2 linked regions of the Parasedimentitalea psychrophila genome follow. The protein of the gene in region 1 interacts with the protein of each later gene in a pairwise test. Links are inferred from orthologs where the notes say so. Each region holds a gene or a part of one and is shown on either strand. Other genes may lie near its edges.

Region 1 (6,954 bases):
ACGGTGGCAGCGCCGCCCATATCTTTCTTCATCAGCCCCATGCTGGCACCGGGTTTCAGGTTCAGCCCGCCGGTGTCAAAGCAGACGCCTTTGCCCACCAGAGTCAGCTTGGGGCCGGATGTCCCCCAGCTCATGTCGATCAGCCGCGGCCGCCGCTCCGAGGCGCGGCCAACGGCATGGATCATCGGCAGGTTCTGCTCCAGCAGTGCCGCGTCCGTCGTCACCGATATAGTGGCGCCAAACTGCTGGGCCAGGGTTTCAGCCGCCGCCTGCAGCTCGTCCGGTCCCATGTCCGAGGACGGCGTATTGATCAGATCACGGGTCAGGCATTCCGCAGCAGCCAGCGATTCAATACCCGCCGAATCAACACCTTCGGGCGCGATTAATGCGGCGTTCATTTCAGCCTGGTGGTGGTAGCGACCAAAGCGATAGCTGCTGAGCAGCCAGCCAAGGCATTCGATATCCAGTGCCTGCGGATCCAGCCCCGAGGCAATCCTGTATACCCCCTTGGGAAGTTTCTCGGCGGCACCAGCCAGCACAAACCGGCGCCGAGCCCGTTGCGCCGGGGTGCCATAGCCAGCCAGCGCCATCTCGGGTTTGCCGCTGGGGCCGGGCACCAGCAGCATCTGTCCGCAAGCACCGGTAAACCCGTTGGTCTGCGCCCAGTCGGCAACATGGTCGGGTTGGCGTTGCAGCCAGTCTTTGCATTTGTCCTGATCAATAACATGCAGCGGCAGGGCGACATCCGAGGGCGGGGCAAAGACAGGCGGCATCACGATACTCCGGATGTGGGGACAATTTCGTCCTAGAGTATCTGGCACCACGCCGTCCGCAAGCCCTGGCTGCAGGATTATGTGCTGTTAAATCAGACCGAGAGGTCTTGCTGCTCCCATACGGCAGTCAGCGACCGTTCGCCCACCCGCAGCAGCCGGAACAGGGTCGCCGCTATGGCTGGTTGGTCGCCGCTATCAACCGCGTCGGTCACATCGCGGGCAATGGCGGCCATGGCGCTCATGCCGATCTGTTCGGCAATGGCGACCAGGGATCGCGCGCTTTTGCGCAGGTTCGCCAAATCGTCTTGCCGCCACAGACGCTCGCAGTGCGACAGCCGCACCGCCAATTCCTCGATGGCGCGGCAAACCACGTCTTCGGCACCGGCCTCGCCCAGCTGAGCATAGAGTTCGTTCAGTTTCCCCGGATCAAGCCGGACCGTTTCGTTATGTATGACAGTCAAAATATTAGCCACTAGAGTTCACCCCAAATATCTGTACCCCCACGGCACGGGATAAACATTGCGGTCTACTGGTTTTCAAAAGGTTTCTTTGGGGTGATCATCTCTCTCGAATTTGCTAACAATACAGGATAATAGCCCAGCGAACTATCAACTCAGGGATTGATACATGGAATTTGCCAAGCCACTGCCCGGTTATCTTGTGACGCGCTATCATGGCTGGAAAGCCACGTCTTATGAGGAAAATAAGGGGTGGTATCGCCGTCTGGCGAGCGAAGGACAGCGTCCCCGCGCCATGGTTATCTCGTGCTGTGACAGCCGTGTGCATGTGACATCGATCTTTGGCGCTGACCAGGGTGAGTTCTTTATCCATAGAAATATCGCTAATTTGGTGCCACCTTTTCAGCCCGATGGCGACCATCACGGCACCAGTGCGACGGTAGAGTACGCTGTGACGGTGCTGAACGTGGCGCATTTGATTGTGCTGGGCCATTCACAATGCGGCGGAGTCGAGGGCTGCATTGACATGTGCAATGGTCACGCCCCCGAATTAGAGGCCAAGGACAGCTTTGTTGGCCGCTGGATGGATATCCTGAAACCCAAGTATGAACTGGTGCGCGATATCGAGGATAAAGAAGAGCAGTTAAGGCAGCTGGAAAAGCAGGCGGTGGTGGCCTCGCTGGAAAACCTGATGAGCTTTCCTTTTGTTGCGAAGGCGGTAGAGGACGGCACCCTTAGCCTGCACGGATTGTGGACCGACATCGGCGAGGGTGGGCTGCAATGTTTCGATCCCAAGCGGGATCTGTTCATCCAGGTCTGAGCCCGGCCTGCTGGTCCTTTGCCTTCAGAGCTGCGGCGGCGCTGGCATAGCCACCCGTCGCGCCGTCGACAAAATGCACATGGTCGTCCCGCGTCGCCGAGGGCACGATGCAGGTGACCATGGCCTCGTCCTGTTCGTGCAGACCATAGCGGATGTGACCCGCGGTGGTGGCACGCTGCAACAGGTCAATCAGTTGATTGCGGGTCTCGGGATCGCAGTCGATGGTCATCTTCAAGCCGTCGTCAAATTTGCGAAAATCGGCATTGGTGCTCAGCATGGCGCGATAGTGAACCGGATCAAACGATCCAAAGCGCCTGCCGCTCCGCATCATCAAGCCGGCAATAGCGCTATTCACCAGCAGCCTTATCTTGCGCAGAGCCAGCGGCGTGCTGCCGCGCGACACATGCGCCTCCAGCGCCAGCCCCCGGGGGGGGTAATGCAGCGGCGGGCCGCTTTGCGGCACCGGGTGACCGCTGCGCTCCAACTGTGCCGCCAGTGCCAGAACGTCGCGGACCACCTGCAAAAACCCGCGGCTCTCACCCTGCCGTGGTGGCAGCATCACCAGTGAAATAATACTGCCGTTGCGCGCCCTGATGTTGCTCCACCTGCAGGACAACCCGGTCAGATCTGGTGGGGTGACATGCTCCGAGGCGGGGACAGAAAATCCGTCCGCCTTCATTTGCTGTTCGGCCCAGGCCAGACCACCGCCGCTGAACATGGCATAATCGACGCCCGCAGAGACCGCATGGCGGGCGACCCGAACCTCCAGCCCCTCGGCGCGGATCCATGCGACGGGCAGCAGGGCGGCCCGCAGATCAACGCTGAATTCAGCAGAGACCCAGCTGCGCAGGTTGGACAGGATCTGGTGGCAGCTGTCCTGTTCCGCTGGGGGAATTGCAAAGGAGGCCCCATCACCGCCAAACACATAGGGAAAGGCACGCCCCTGCATGGCATTGATCAGCGCCGAAATCACCGAGGCCCCGATCATATTCACGGTCTTATATCGCCCGGCGGCAATCAGCCCGGTGGAATCGACAATGTCACAGCACCCGACCAGCCAGTCTTGCGGTAACGGGGTGAAAGCTTTGGGTTGGGCCAGATCAGAGAACTTGTCTCGGCGTGGTAAGTCCTCATAGAATCTGTGCGTTTTCATAGCCTACCCATGCCAGCAGCTGCCCGGATCAAACTAGCCGAATTTTCCGTCAGGTCCACCGACCAACCTCGGCCCCGACCGTAAGGTTGCGTGAAAAATAGGCACTCAGTCACATATATACCCTTATATACCCTGTAGACGCGGCAGAGGGCGCTTCTGACCTTTCCGGCAGGGGGGATTCCCGATATGAGACCGCAGCCGGTCATGGGACCGGCTCTAATATTGGAGAGACACTATGGGTTATCGCGTCGCCGTCGTCGGCGCCACGGGCAACGTGGGCCGTGAAATGCTGAACATCCTGGCTGAGCGCCAGTTTCCAGTTGATGAGATTGTCGTGCTGGCAAGTCGGAGATCGCTGGGATCTGAAGTCAGCTTTGGTGAGCGAACTTTGAAAACCACCGACCTGGACACGTTCGACTTTACCGGCTGGGATATGGCTTTGTTTGCGATCGGGTCCGACGCGACCAAGATCTATGCGCCCAAGGCAGCCGCTGCTGGCTGCGTGGTGATCGATAACTCGTCGCTGTACCGCTATGACCCTGATATTCCGCTGATCGTGCCCGAGGTCAACCCTCAGGCGGTCCACGGCTATGCCAAGAAAAACATCATCGCCAACCCCAACTGCTCGACCGCGCAGATGGTGGTGGCGCTGAAGCCGTTGCACGACCGTGCCACCATCAAACGGGTGGTGGTCTCGACCTATCAGTCGGTTTCTGGGTCCGGCACCAAGGGCATCGACGAGCTGTGGGATCAGACCAAATCGATCTACAACCCGACCGATAACAAACCGCCTAGGACCTTTACCAAGCAGATTGCGTTCAACGTGATCCCGCATATCGACGTGTTCCTGGATTCGGGTGAGACCAAGGAAGAGTGGAAGATGGTCGCCGAGACCAAGAAGATCATCGACACCAAGATCAAGGTCACTGCGACCTGTGTGCGGGTGCCGGTGTTTGTTGGCCACTCCGAGGCGATCAACATCGAATTCGAAGACTTCCTGGATGAAGACGAGGCCCGCGACATCCTGCGCGAATCGCCCGGCATCATGGTGATCGATAAACGTGAAGACGGTGGTTATGTGACCCCGGTGGAATGTGTTGGCGATTTCGCCACCTTCATCAGCCGCATTCGTCAGGACAGCACCATCGATAACGGTTTGAACCTGTGGTGTGTTTCCGACAACCTGCGCAAGGGTGCCGCCCTGAATGCGGTGCAGATCGCCGAACTTCTGGGTCGTGAAGTGCTCAAGAAGGGCTAAGCCAAGGCTTTGTTTGAAGAGGGGCTTTCTCGCAAGAGAGAGCCCCTTTTCTTATGCGTGCCAGATCGCTATCAGGCCGCTCCCTGGGCGCCCGTCAGTTCCGCTGGGCCGTCGCTATTTTGCCTTCCAATGCGCCGCCAGGGCGCGGGCTGATTGAACCAGCAGCAAAACGTCGATACCGACGGCAAGAAACTGTGCTCCCATATCCAGATAAGATTGCGTCGCCTCCTCGCTGATGCCCAGAATGCCCGGCGCCTTGCCCGAGGCGGAAATCCTGGACAGGGCATCGGCAATCACCTGGCGCACTTGCGGATGGGCCGCATTGCCTTGAAATCCCATGTCGGTGGACAGATCCGCCGGACCGATGAACACTCCGTCTACGCCTTCAACCGTCAGGATTTCGTCCAGCGCCGCAATCCCGGCCCGGTTCTCCACCTGCAACAGCACGCAGATCTGCTGATCGGCGGTCTGGATATACTCGCTGACTGACCCAAACCCAGTGGCCCGTGCGGCGGTTGCCCCAACACCCCGCGTTCCATGTGGTGGATACTGGCAGGCCCGCACCACCTCGCGCGCTTGCTCGGCGCTTTCAATGATCGGCACCAGCACCGTCTGCGCGCCAGCATCCAGCACCTGTTTGAGAATCCATGTCTCGCTCACCGGCACCCGAACCACCGCATGGCTGTCCGAGGCCTGCAGCGCCATCAGCTGATCGCGGATAGAGCGGATGTCATTGGGCCCGTGCTCGCCATCAATGACCAGCCAGTCAAAGCCGGCAGTGCCCATGATTTCCGCAGCCGGGGCCTCGGCAAAGCTGAGCCAGCAGCCGATCTGGCGCTCGCCATTGGCAAGGGCTTGTTTGAATGGGTTGGTGGGAACAGCCATGGGAGACCCCTTTTTAGGCAAATGTGATTTCAACAGAGCCAAACGGGCCAAAATCAGCTGAGATTTCAGCGCCCGGAGGGCATTCAATGGGGCGAATGAACGACCCTGACAGGACGATATCCCCGGCCTCGATCTGTTGTCCATAGGTCGCCATGCGCCGCGCCAGCCACAAAACCGAGGTCACCGGATCATTCAGCACCCCAGCCGCCAGCCCGGTTTCCTCAACCGTGCCATTGAGGCTAACGATGGCACCGGTCCAGCGCAGATCATGGGCCTGCCCAGCATGGCGCTCACGTCCCAAAACGATACCGGCATTGGCCGCATTGTCGCTGATGGTATCGGTGACAATCCGCACCTGGCCACTTGCGGGGTCGGCGCGCTGGATGCGGGTATCGAGGATCTCCAGCGCCGGCGCCACGCATTTGGTTGCCATCAAAACATCCGCGCGCGTGATATCGGCAGCTGCCAGCGGCGCCTTCATGATGAACGCTATCTCGGCCTCAACGCGGGGCTGAATGAACCGGCTAGCGGGCACCACAGCGCCGGTTTCAAACAACATGTCGTCCAGCAATACACCGCTGTCCGGGGTGTCGATCTTGAGTGCATCCTGCATAGCGCGACTGGTCAGACCGATCTTCCAGCCGATCCGCCGCCGCCCCGACGCCAGCTTTTGCGCCACCAGCGCCGCTTGTACCGCATAGGCATCGTCCAGTGTCATGCCGGGATACCGCAAAGACAGCAGCCCGGATTGCTGACCAGTGATTTCCGCCTGAAACAGCGCCTCAGCCGCCTCGGCGTGTTGCTGCGGGGTCATGTCTCGTCCTTGCCAAACTCATCCTCAACCGTATTGCGCAGGATGCCGATGCCCTTGACCTCAACCTCGACCACATCGCCGGGCACCAGGTATTTCGGCGGATCAAACCGCGCGCCGGCCCCTGTTGGGGTGCCGGTGATAATAGTATCGCCGGGCACCAGGGTGGTAAAGGTTGAGATATAGGCGATCTCTTCGCGGATCGGGAACATCATCCGGTTTAGGGTATCGTCCTGGCGGGTCTCGCCGTTGACGCGGGTCTGGATGCGGGCATCGTCCAGTTGTGCCGCGTCGGTAAAGGGCACCAGCCAGGGGCCGATGGCGCCTGAATTGTCCCAGTTCTTGCCTTGGGTGACGTTGAACTTGGCATGGCGCACCCAGTCGCGGATGGTGCCCTCGTTGCACAGGGTCAGGGCGGCGATGTGATTATAGGCGTCTTCAGCTTTGATGCGGCGGCCACCCTTGCCGATGATAATTGCCACTTCGCCCTCATAATCCAGCGTGTGGTTTTCCGGTGGCCGGATCAGCGGCCGGCTGGCTCCGGTAAAGGAACGCGCAAACCGGGGGAACAGCGACATGTGCTTGGGCGCGGCTGACCCGTCTTTGTATTCCGCATTGCGGTCAGGGAAATTCACCCCAACGCAGAGGATCTTTTCGGGGTTGGGCACCGGGATTTCATAGGTGAAATCACTGTGGCTGACGGCTTTGCCCTGTGCGGCCTCTGCCAGCCTGTTCAGCCCATCGGCGGCGATCACATCGCGCATCGTAGGCCACTGGGGAAAATCGGGCGACAGGG
Region 2 (6,985 bases), 120 kb from region 1 along the record:
TAGGTGGATTGCAGCGGCAGTGATTTCAGGCCGGGAATCGCATTGATCGCCTGATCAAAGATGCGCCGGTTTTCATCGAGGTAAGCAATCTGGGCGTCCACCCATTTGGCGCCGTCCGGTGAATAGGCGGCGGTGATCATATTGATGGCCAGGCTGCCGGCGCCGTAGTCCAGTGTATTCATGCGGTGCTTCATCGCAGCGCGCAGGCTGTCGTCGGCAATGATCATGTTGCCGGTGCGCTGACCCGCAATGTTGAAGGTCTTGGACGAAGCGGTCAGGGTGACCGTCCAGCTGCGGGCCTCGGGGGCGGCGACGTCCATCGGCACAAAGGTGCTGCCGGGGAAAACCAGATCATGGTGGATCTCATCGGCGACAAGGATCAGATCGTTGCGCTTGGCAAAGGCACTGATCTCGCGCAGCTCTTCCGGGGTCCAGACCCGGCCTGATGGGTTCTGAGGCGAGCACCAGAGCAGTAGTTTCTCATTGCCCGTCAACCGGCTTTGGGCATCGTCCAGATCCAGAACATAGGTGTCGTCGGCGCGTTTCAGCGGGCATTCGGTCAGGCTGCGTCCGGTCTTGGCAATCTTATGGGCAAACTCGTGGTAGACCGGCGAGAAGGTCACGACCCCGTCGCCCGGATCGCTCCAGACATCCAGACACAGGGCAATGGCGTTGCCCAGACCCTGCGAGGTGAGAATCCAGTCCTGCTCGATCGCCCAGTTGTGGCGGGTCTGCATCCACCACTGCACCGCCGAGAGATAGTCGGGATGGTCCCATGAGTAGCCAAACACCCCATGATCGGCAGCTTTGTGGATCGCGTCGATGACGCAGGGGGCAGTGGCGTAGTCGGAATCAGCCGTCCACATGGAAAGACCGTCCTCAGGCGAGACGCCATAGAGGGTCTCCATCTTGTCCCATTTGGTGCTATGGGTGCCGCGACGGTCGATGGGATCGTCAAAATTCATCGTGAAATCTCCTGCTGTTTGGGCCTGAAGCTACTGCGAAACACGGCAGGTGCAAGGGGGGCGTTGCGGTGGCTGGGGCAATGGCCTAAATCGGGGGCATGAAACGTAATATTTTGATCCATCCCGACCCTCGCCTGAAAAAGGTTTGCACCTCCGTCGCTGACATGACGGATGAGTTGCGCAAGCTGGCTGCTGATATGCTGGAAACCATGTATGACGCGCCGGGCATTGGTCTGGCCGCGCCGCAGATCGGCGTCATGGATCGGTTGATCGTGCTGGACTGTGTCAAGGAAGAGGGTGAGACGCCGCGGCCGCTGGTGATGTTCAACCCGGTGATCCTGTCCGCCTCGGATGAGACCAATGTCTATGAGGAGGGCTGTCTGTCGATCCCCGAGCAATACGGCGAAGTGACCCGCCCCGAGGCTGTAAATGTGGAATGGATGGACCGCGACGGCAATGCCCAGCGTGAGACCTTTGACGGGTTGTGGGCGACCTGCGTGCAGCACGAGATTGACCACCTGCAGGGCAAACTGTTCATCGACTACCTGAAACCGCTGCGTCGTCAGATGATCACCCGCAAGATGCAAAAGCTGAAACGCGAAATGGCCCGCGGGTGAGCGTGCTGCCGATCCTGATCTGGCCCGATGCCCGTTTGACCCAGCGCTGTGAGCCTGTATTGGCCGAGCCGCTGGATGATCTGATCGCGGATATGTTCGACACCATGTACGGCGCGCAGGGCCGCGGGCTGGCGGCACCGCAGGTGGGCGTGATGAAGCGGCTGTTTGTGATGGATTGCAGCTGGAAAGAGGGCACACCCTCGCCGATGGTGATGATCAATCCAACCATCATGGCCGCCGAGCGCTCTCCGGTTGTGGCAGACGAGGGCGGTCTGTCGATCCCCGGTGTACTGGTGTCGGTTGAACGCCCCAAGGCGGTGACCGTGCAATGGACGGCGGCTGAGGGCGACATTCATATGGCGGATTTTGACGGGTTTGAAGCCCGTTGCATTCAGCATGAATTTGATCATTTGAACGGCACGGTGACATTTGATCACCTGTCAGGCGCCGATCGCGCCAGGGCCGAGGCCGAATTTTTGGAGAGAAACACGTGACAACCCGTATCTGCCTGCCCTGGCCCGACAAACGCCTGCGCAGCAAAGCCGAAGAGGTGACTGAGATCACCGATGAGATCCGTGCCATCTGGGACGATATGGTGGAGACCATGGAGGCGATGCCCGGCGTCGGGCTGGGGGCGCCGCAGATCGGGGTGATGCTGCGACTGGCAGTTGTCGATGGCTCGCGCCAGCGGGGCCGCGCTGTGAAAATGGCCAACCCGGAGGTGCTGCATGCCTCGATCGAGCTGCGCGAACATGACGAGGCCAGCCCCAATTTGGCCGGCGTCTCGGCCAAGATCAAACGACCGCGGGCGGTGACGGTGCGGTTCATGAACGAGGCCGGGCAGGTTGACCGGCGCGATTTTGTCGGCATTGAAGCCACCAGCGTGCAGCATCAGATCGATCATCTGAACGGCAAGATGTATTTTGATCATCTGAGCAAGGTCAAACGCGACATGCTGTTGCGCAAGGCCAAGAAGCTGAACGGCTAATCACTGGCGAGGCACGGTGCGTGCCAGCACGCACCCTACACAGAAAGCAGAGCGATGCGCGTCATATTCATGGGAACACCCGATTTTTCGGTTCCGGTGCTGGAGGCCTTGGTTGGCGCTGGGCATGAGATTGCCGCGGTCTATTGCCAGCCACCGCGCCCTGCCGGGCGCGGCAAGAAAGACCGGCCGACGCCGGTGCATGCGCGCGCAGTTGAGTTGGGCTTGCAGGTGCGCCACCCGGTGTCGCTGAAAGCCCCGGAAGTGCAGGACGAATTTGCCGCGCTGGGCGCCGATATCGCGGTGGTGGTGGCCTATGGGCTGATCCTGCCGCAGGTTATTCTGGATGCGCCCAGCCAGGGCTGCCTGAACATTCACGCCAGCCTGCTGCCGCGCTGGCGCGGCGCCGCACCGATCCACCGGGCGATCATGGCCGGGGACGCGGCGACCGGCATTTGCATCATGCAGATGGAGGCCGGGCTGGATACCGGGCCGGTATTGCTGCGTCAGGCGACGGACATCGGGGCTGAGGAGGTCACGGCGCTGCTGCATGATCGGCTGTCAGAGATGGGCGCAAAGCTGATTGTCAGCGCATTGGACCAGCTGCCGGACTTGCGGGCCGAGGTGCAGCCTGAGCAGGGCGTGACCTATGCGAGTAAGATCGACAAGGCTGAGGCGCGCATTGACTGGACCCGTCCCGCGGTTGAGGTGGATCGCCAGATTCGGGGGTTGTCGCCGTTCCCCGGAGCCTGGAGCGAGATCGGGGGGCAGCGGGTCAAACTGCTGGCCTCGCGTTTGGCGCAGGGGCAGGGACGCCCTGGCGAAGTGTTGGATGAAAACCTCACCATTGCCTGTGGTTCGGGCGCGGTAGAGCTGCTGCGCTTGCAACGGGCAGGCAAAGGCGCGCAGGATCGTGACATCTTCTTGCGCGGTTTCCCGATGACGCCGGGCGATTGTTTCTAACCGGAGCGCCTGCATGTTTTTAACCTTGATGGGCACCGTGGTGATTGCCGGGATGGTTGGCTATGGGGCTGAGCGCTCCGGCTTCACAGCAAATGGCTACCTGGCGTCGATCATCATCTGTGTCGGTGGCGCTTTCTTATTCTATTTCGTGCGGCTGATGTTTGGCATCGGCTTTCATGCGGCGGGCTGGAATGCCATTGCGTCGTCAATCGGGGCGCTGATCATCGTGCCCTTTCACTGGAAAAGGTGAGCGCAATGCCCATTATTGCCCTGATTATCATCGGAGCCGCCGCTGGATTTCTGGCCACACGGCTGATGCGGATTGACGCGAATGTGGTGACCACTGTGGTGATCGGCATGGCTGGGGCGCTGATTGGCGGGCTGCTGTTGCGGTTTCTGGTGACGGTGATGGGGATGCTGGCGGGATTTGTCGGCGCGGTGCTGGGGGCATTGCTGCTGATCTGGCTGTGGCAGACCTATATTCAAAAATAGCCTAGCGGCGCGGTGGGCGGCTTTTGTAGACTGGCAGGTGCCAGCCAAAATGGATTGATCCGGCCCGCAGGGCCCAGCAGGTGACGGCACAGGCGATCAGGGCGCTGTGCTCGGGCAGGCCTAGATCCTTGGCAAGGCTCAGGGTGTCGAGGCTGACGGCGGTGATGGCGCCCGCCATGGCGCAGGTGATGTAAAGCTCGCCCTGTCTCAGCACCAGCGGAACCTCGTTACAGACCACATCGCGCATCAACCCCCCAAGAGAGCCGGTGGCCATGCCCATCAGCACCACAATGACCGCTGGTTTGTCCAGCTCCATCGCGGCACCGGTTCCGGCAGAGACCGCAACCGCAAGGGCAAAACTGTCCAGCCAGATCAGCCATTTTTGGCGGCTTTCTACCCGGTGTGCGTTGAAGAACACCAAGATCGCAGCACCGGTGGCCAATAGGATGTAAGTGGGCTCACCCACCCAGAATACCGGGTGGCGATCCAGTAACAGGTCGCGGATGGTGCCGCCGCCGACCGCCGTAAGGCAGGCGACAAAGGCAAAGCCGACGATATCCAGCTGGGCGCGACTGGCGACCAGCGCCCCGGTCAGGGCAAAGACCAGAACCGAGGCATAATCCAACAGGGTCAAAAAGCTCATGAGCCGAGCCTATCAGAGCTTTGGGGTGGTCACGACTTTGATTTTTTCGGCTTGAAGGGCGCCATGCCTGCGCGGGCCAATTCGTCCGCCTTTTCATTTTCGGCGTGGCCTGCGTGGCCCTTGATCCATTTCCAGGTCACCTGATGACGGACCTGCGCCTCGTCCAGCCGCATCCACAGATCGACATTCTTGACCGGTTTCCGGGCCGAGGTTTTCCAGCCGTTTTTCTTCCAGCCAAAGATCCAGCCGGTGACGCCATTTTTCACATAGGCCGAATCGGTCACTACGGTCAGCGTCGAGGGGCGGCTGAGGCTTTCCAGCGCGTTGATCGCGGCCAGCAGCTCCATCCGGTTGTTGGTGGTATCGGGCTCGCCGCCTTTCAGCTCGCGCTGTTTGGCAATTTTGCCGTCATCATCAAGGGCGCGCAGCAGCACGCCCCAGCCACCGGGACCGGGATTACCGGAGCAAGCTCCGTCGGTATATGCATATAGTTCAGACATGCGCGGTCATTACTACGAAGGTATCGTCACTGCCAGCCAATCCTTTGCCATTTCCAACTCTGGAGCGGGTGACCGTGAAACCAGCCTCGGTGAGCAGTGCGCGCAGCTCGTCTTCGCGGTAATAGGCATAGAATCGGCCAAGACTGTCGCGGTGTTCTCCGCTGCCCAGTTTCATACCGATGGAAAGGGTGCCGCCAGGGCGCAAGGCGCGGTGGACGCGGCCTAGGTGGCCGGGAAAATCGGCGCGAGAGGCGTGCAGCAGGCTGAAATTGGCCCATATGCCGTCATAGTGGTCTTCAACGGTCAGTTGTTCGAAAGTGGCAAGTTTGGCATTGAGCCGGTAATTGGCTATGGCGAGTTGCACCATTTCAGGTGAGGCGTCGGTTGCGTCGACGATCAGGCCGGCGTCGCGCAGCCGGGCGGCCCATTGGCCGGGGCCGCATCCGAGATCGAGAACAAGCCCGCCTTTGGGAACTCGCGCGAAAAAGGCGTCGAGGTCGGCCTCTTGGTTCATGTCTATGGCTTTGGTGTCAGAGAAATTTCTCGCGTAGTCGTCGGCTGCTTTGGCGTAGACATCCATTGTTTCGCGGTCGGTCATCGGGGCTCCAATTTAGGGGGTATCAGGCCGGTTGGCGCAGCACGCGGGGGACTTTGAACTCGATATCCTCAATGGCGGTTTCCACCACTTCGACGGTGACGTCATAGCGGCTGCGGAAGGCGTCGATCACCTCGTCCACCAGCAGTTCAGGGGCCGAGGCGCCGGCGGTGATGGCGATGCTGCGGATACCGTTTAGGGCGCGCCAGTCGATATTTTCAGCCCGCTGCACCAGTTGCGAGTATTTGCAGCCGGCCTTGGCTCCGACCTCGACCAGACGGCGCGAATTTGATGAATTTGGCGCCCCGACCACCAGCAAGGCGTCGCTTTTGGGGGCCACCGTTTTCACCGCTTCCTGGCGGTTGGTGGTGGCGTAACAAATGTCTTCCTTGTGGGGGCCGATGATGGCGGGGAAGCGGGCGTGCAACGCGGCCACGATGCCCCTGGTGTCATCGACCGACAGGGTGGTCTGAGTGACAAAGGCCAGTTGGTTTGGGTCGCGCACCGCAACAGTGGCCACGTCCTCGACCGTTTCCACCAGCAAAACCTCGCCCTCGGCAAGCTGGCCCATGGTGCCGATTGTTTCCGGGTGGCCCTTGTGGCCGATCATGATCATCTGCAATCCGGCCGCCGCGTGGCGCTGCGCCTCGATGTGCACCTTAGAGACCAGCGGGCAGGTGGCATCCACATAGATCATCTGGCGCAATGAGGCTGCCGCCGGTACCGATTTGGGAACCCCGTGGGCGGAGAAGATCACTGGCCGGTCGTCGGGGCAATCCGCCAGCTCTTCGACAAATACCGCGCCCTTGTCGCGCAGACCGTCCACCACAAACTTGTTATGGACGATCTCATGGCGCACATAGACCGGAGCGCCCCATTTCTCGATCGCCATTTCAACGATCTTGATCGCCCGGTCGACTCCGGCGCAAAATCCGCGCGGGGCGGCCAGGTACAGGATAAGGGCGGGCTTGGTCATGGCGGTCTCCTTGGGGTGCAGAGCTACGGCTTTCCCGGCGTCAGGTCCATAGGCAGAGGTGATCGCGGCGATTTGATTGGAGCTTCCAGCGCGGGAAGGGGCAGGTGGGGGCAAAACTGAGGTAAAAAGAACTGGCAATGAAGATTATTTTGGGTGGCGTCGCGATCGGGGCGGTGGCCGTGACCGCATTGCTGTGGAGCCAGGGCGCGGGCGCTCAAGCGACTGGACTGATTCCGTATCAGGACGCAG

What was found.
Region 2: the proteins of QPJ95_RS06755 (region 1) and def interact in binary tests that used the Escherichia coli proteins (3 or more experiments, as listed by UniProt). The link is inferred for Parasedimentitalea psychrophila from one-to-one orthologs.

What each region holds. Positions count from the first base shown.
Region 1 is NZ_CP127247.1:1,393,246-1,400,199, reverse strand. What follows is about bases 2,660-5,450. They hold QPJ95_RS06755 (aspartate-semialdehyde dehydrogenase), read left to right. Parts: upstream 2,660-3,439; coding sequence 3,440-4,462; downstream 4,463-5,450. Other genes in these bases: hpaH (2-oxo-hept-4-ene-1,7-dioate hydratase), read right to left, coding at 5,361-5,450; QPJ95_RS06750 (HpcH/HpaI aldolase family protein), read right to left, coding at 4,577-5,347; QPJ95_RS06760 (DUF3095 domain-containing protein), read right to left, coding at 2,660-3,204. In the rest of the region: QPJ95_RS06775 (leucyl aminopeptidase family protein), read right to left, coding at 1-773; QPJ95_RS06770 (hypothetical protein), read right to left, coding at 866-1,246; QPJ95_RS06765 (carbonic anhydrase), read left to right, coding at 1,401-2,051; more of QPJ95_RS06760, read right to left, coding at 2,038-2,659; more of hpaH, read right to left, coding at 5,451-6,161; QPJ95_RS06740 (fumarylacetoacetate hydrolase family protein), read right to left, coding at 6,158-6,954.
Region 2 is NZ_CP127247.1:1,266,546-1,273,530, reverse strand. What follows is about bases 1-2,822. They hold def (peptide deformylase), read left to right. Parts: upstream 1-1,063; coding sequence 1,064-1,582; downstream 1,583-2,822. Other genes in these bases: fmt (methionyl-tRNA formyltransferase), read left to right, coding at 2,625-2,822; def (peptide deformylase), read left to right, coding at 2,073-2,570; def (peptide deformylase), read left to right, coding at 1,579-2,076; QPJ95_RS06135 (MalY/PatB family protein), read right to left, coding at 1-965. Also shown: more of fmt, read left to right, coding at 2,823-3,530; QPJ95_RS06110 (hypothetical protein), read left to right, coding at 3,544-3,780; QPJ95_RS06105 (GlsB/YeaQ/YmgE family stress response membrane protein), read left to right, coding at 3,786-4,022; QPJ95_RS06100 (trimeric intracellular cation channel family protein), read right to left, coding at 4,024-4,665; rnhA (ribonuclease HI), read right to left, coding at 4,695-5,165; QPJ95_RS06090 (class I SAM-dependent DNA methyltransferase), read right to left, coding at 5,158-5,763; ispH (4-hydroxy-3-methylbut-2-enyl diphosphate reductase), read right to left, coding at 5,786-6,736; QPJ95_RS06080 (c-type cytochrome), read left to right, coding at 6,874-6,985. UniProt on the Escherichia coli protein: Removes the formyl group from the N-terminal Met of newly synthesized proteins. Requires at least a dipeptide for an efficient rate of reaction. N-terminal L-methionine is a prerequisite for activity but the enzyme has broad specificity at other positions.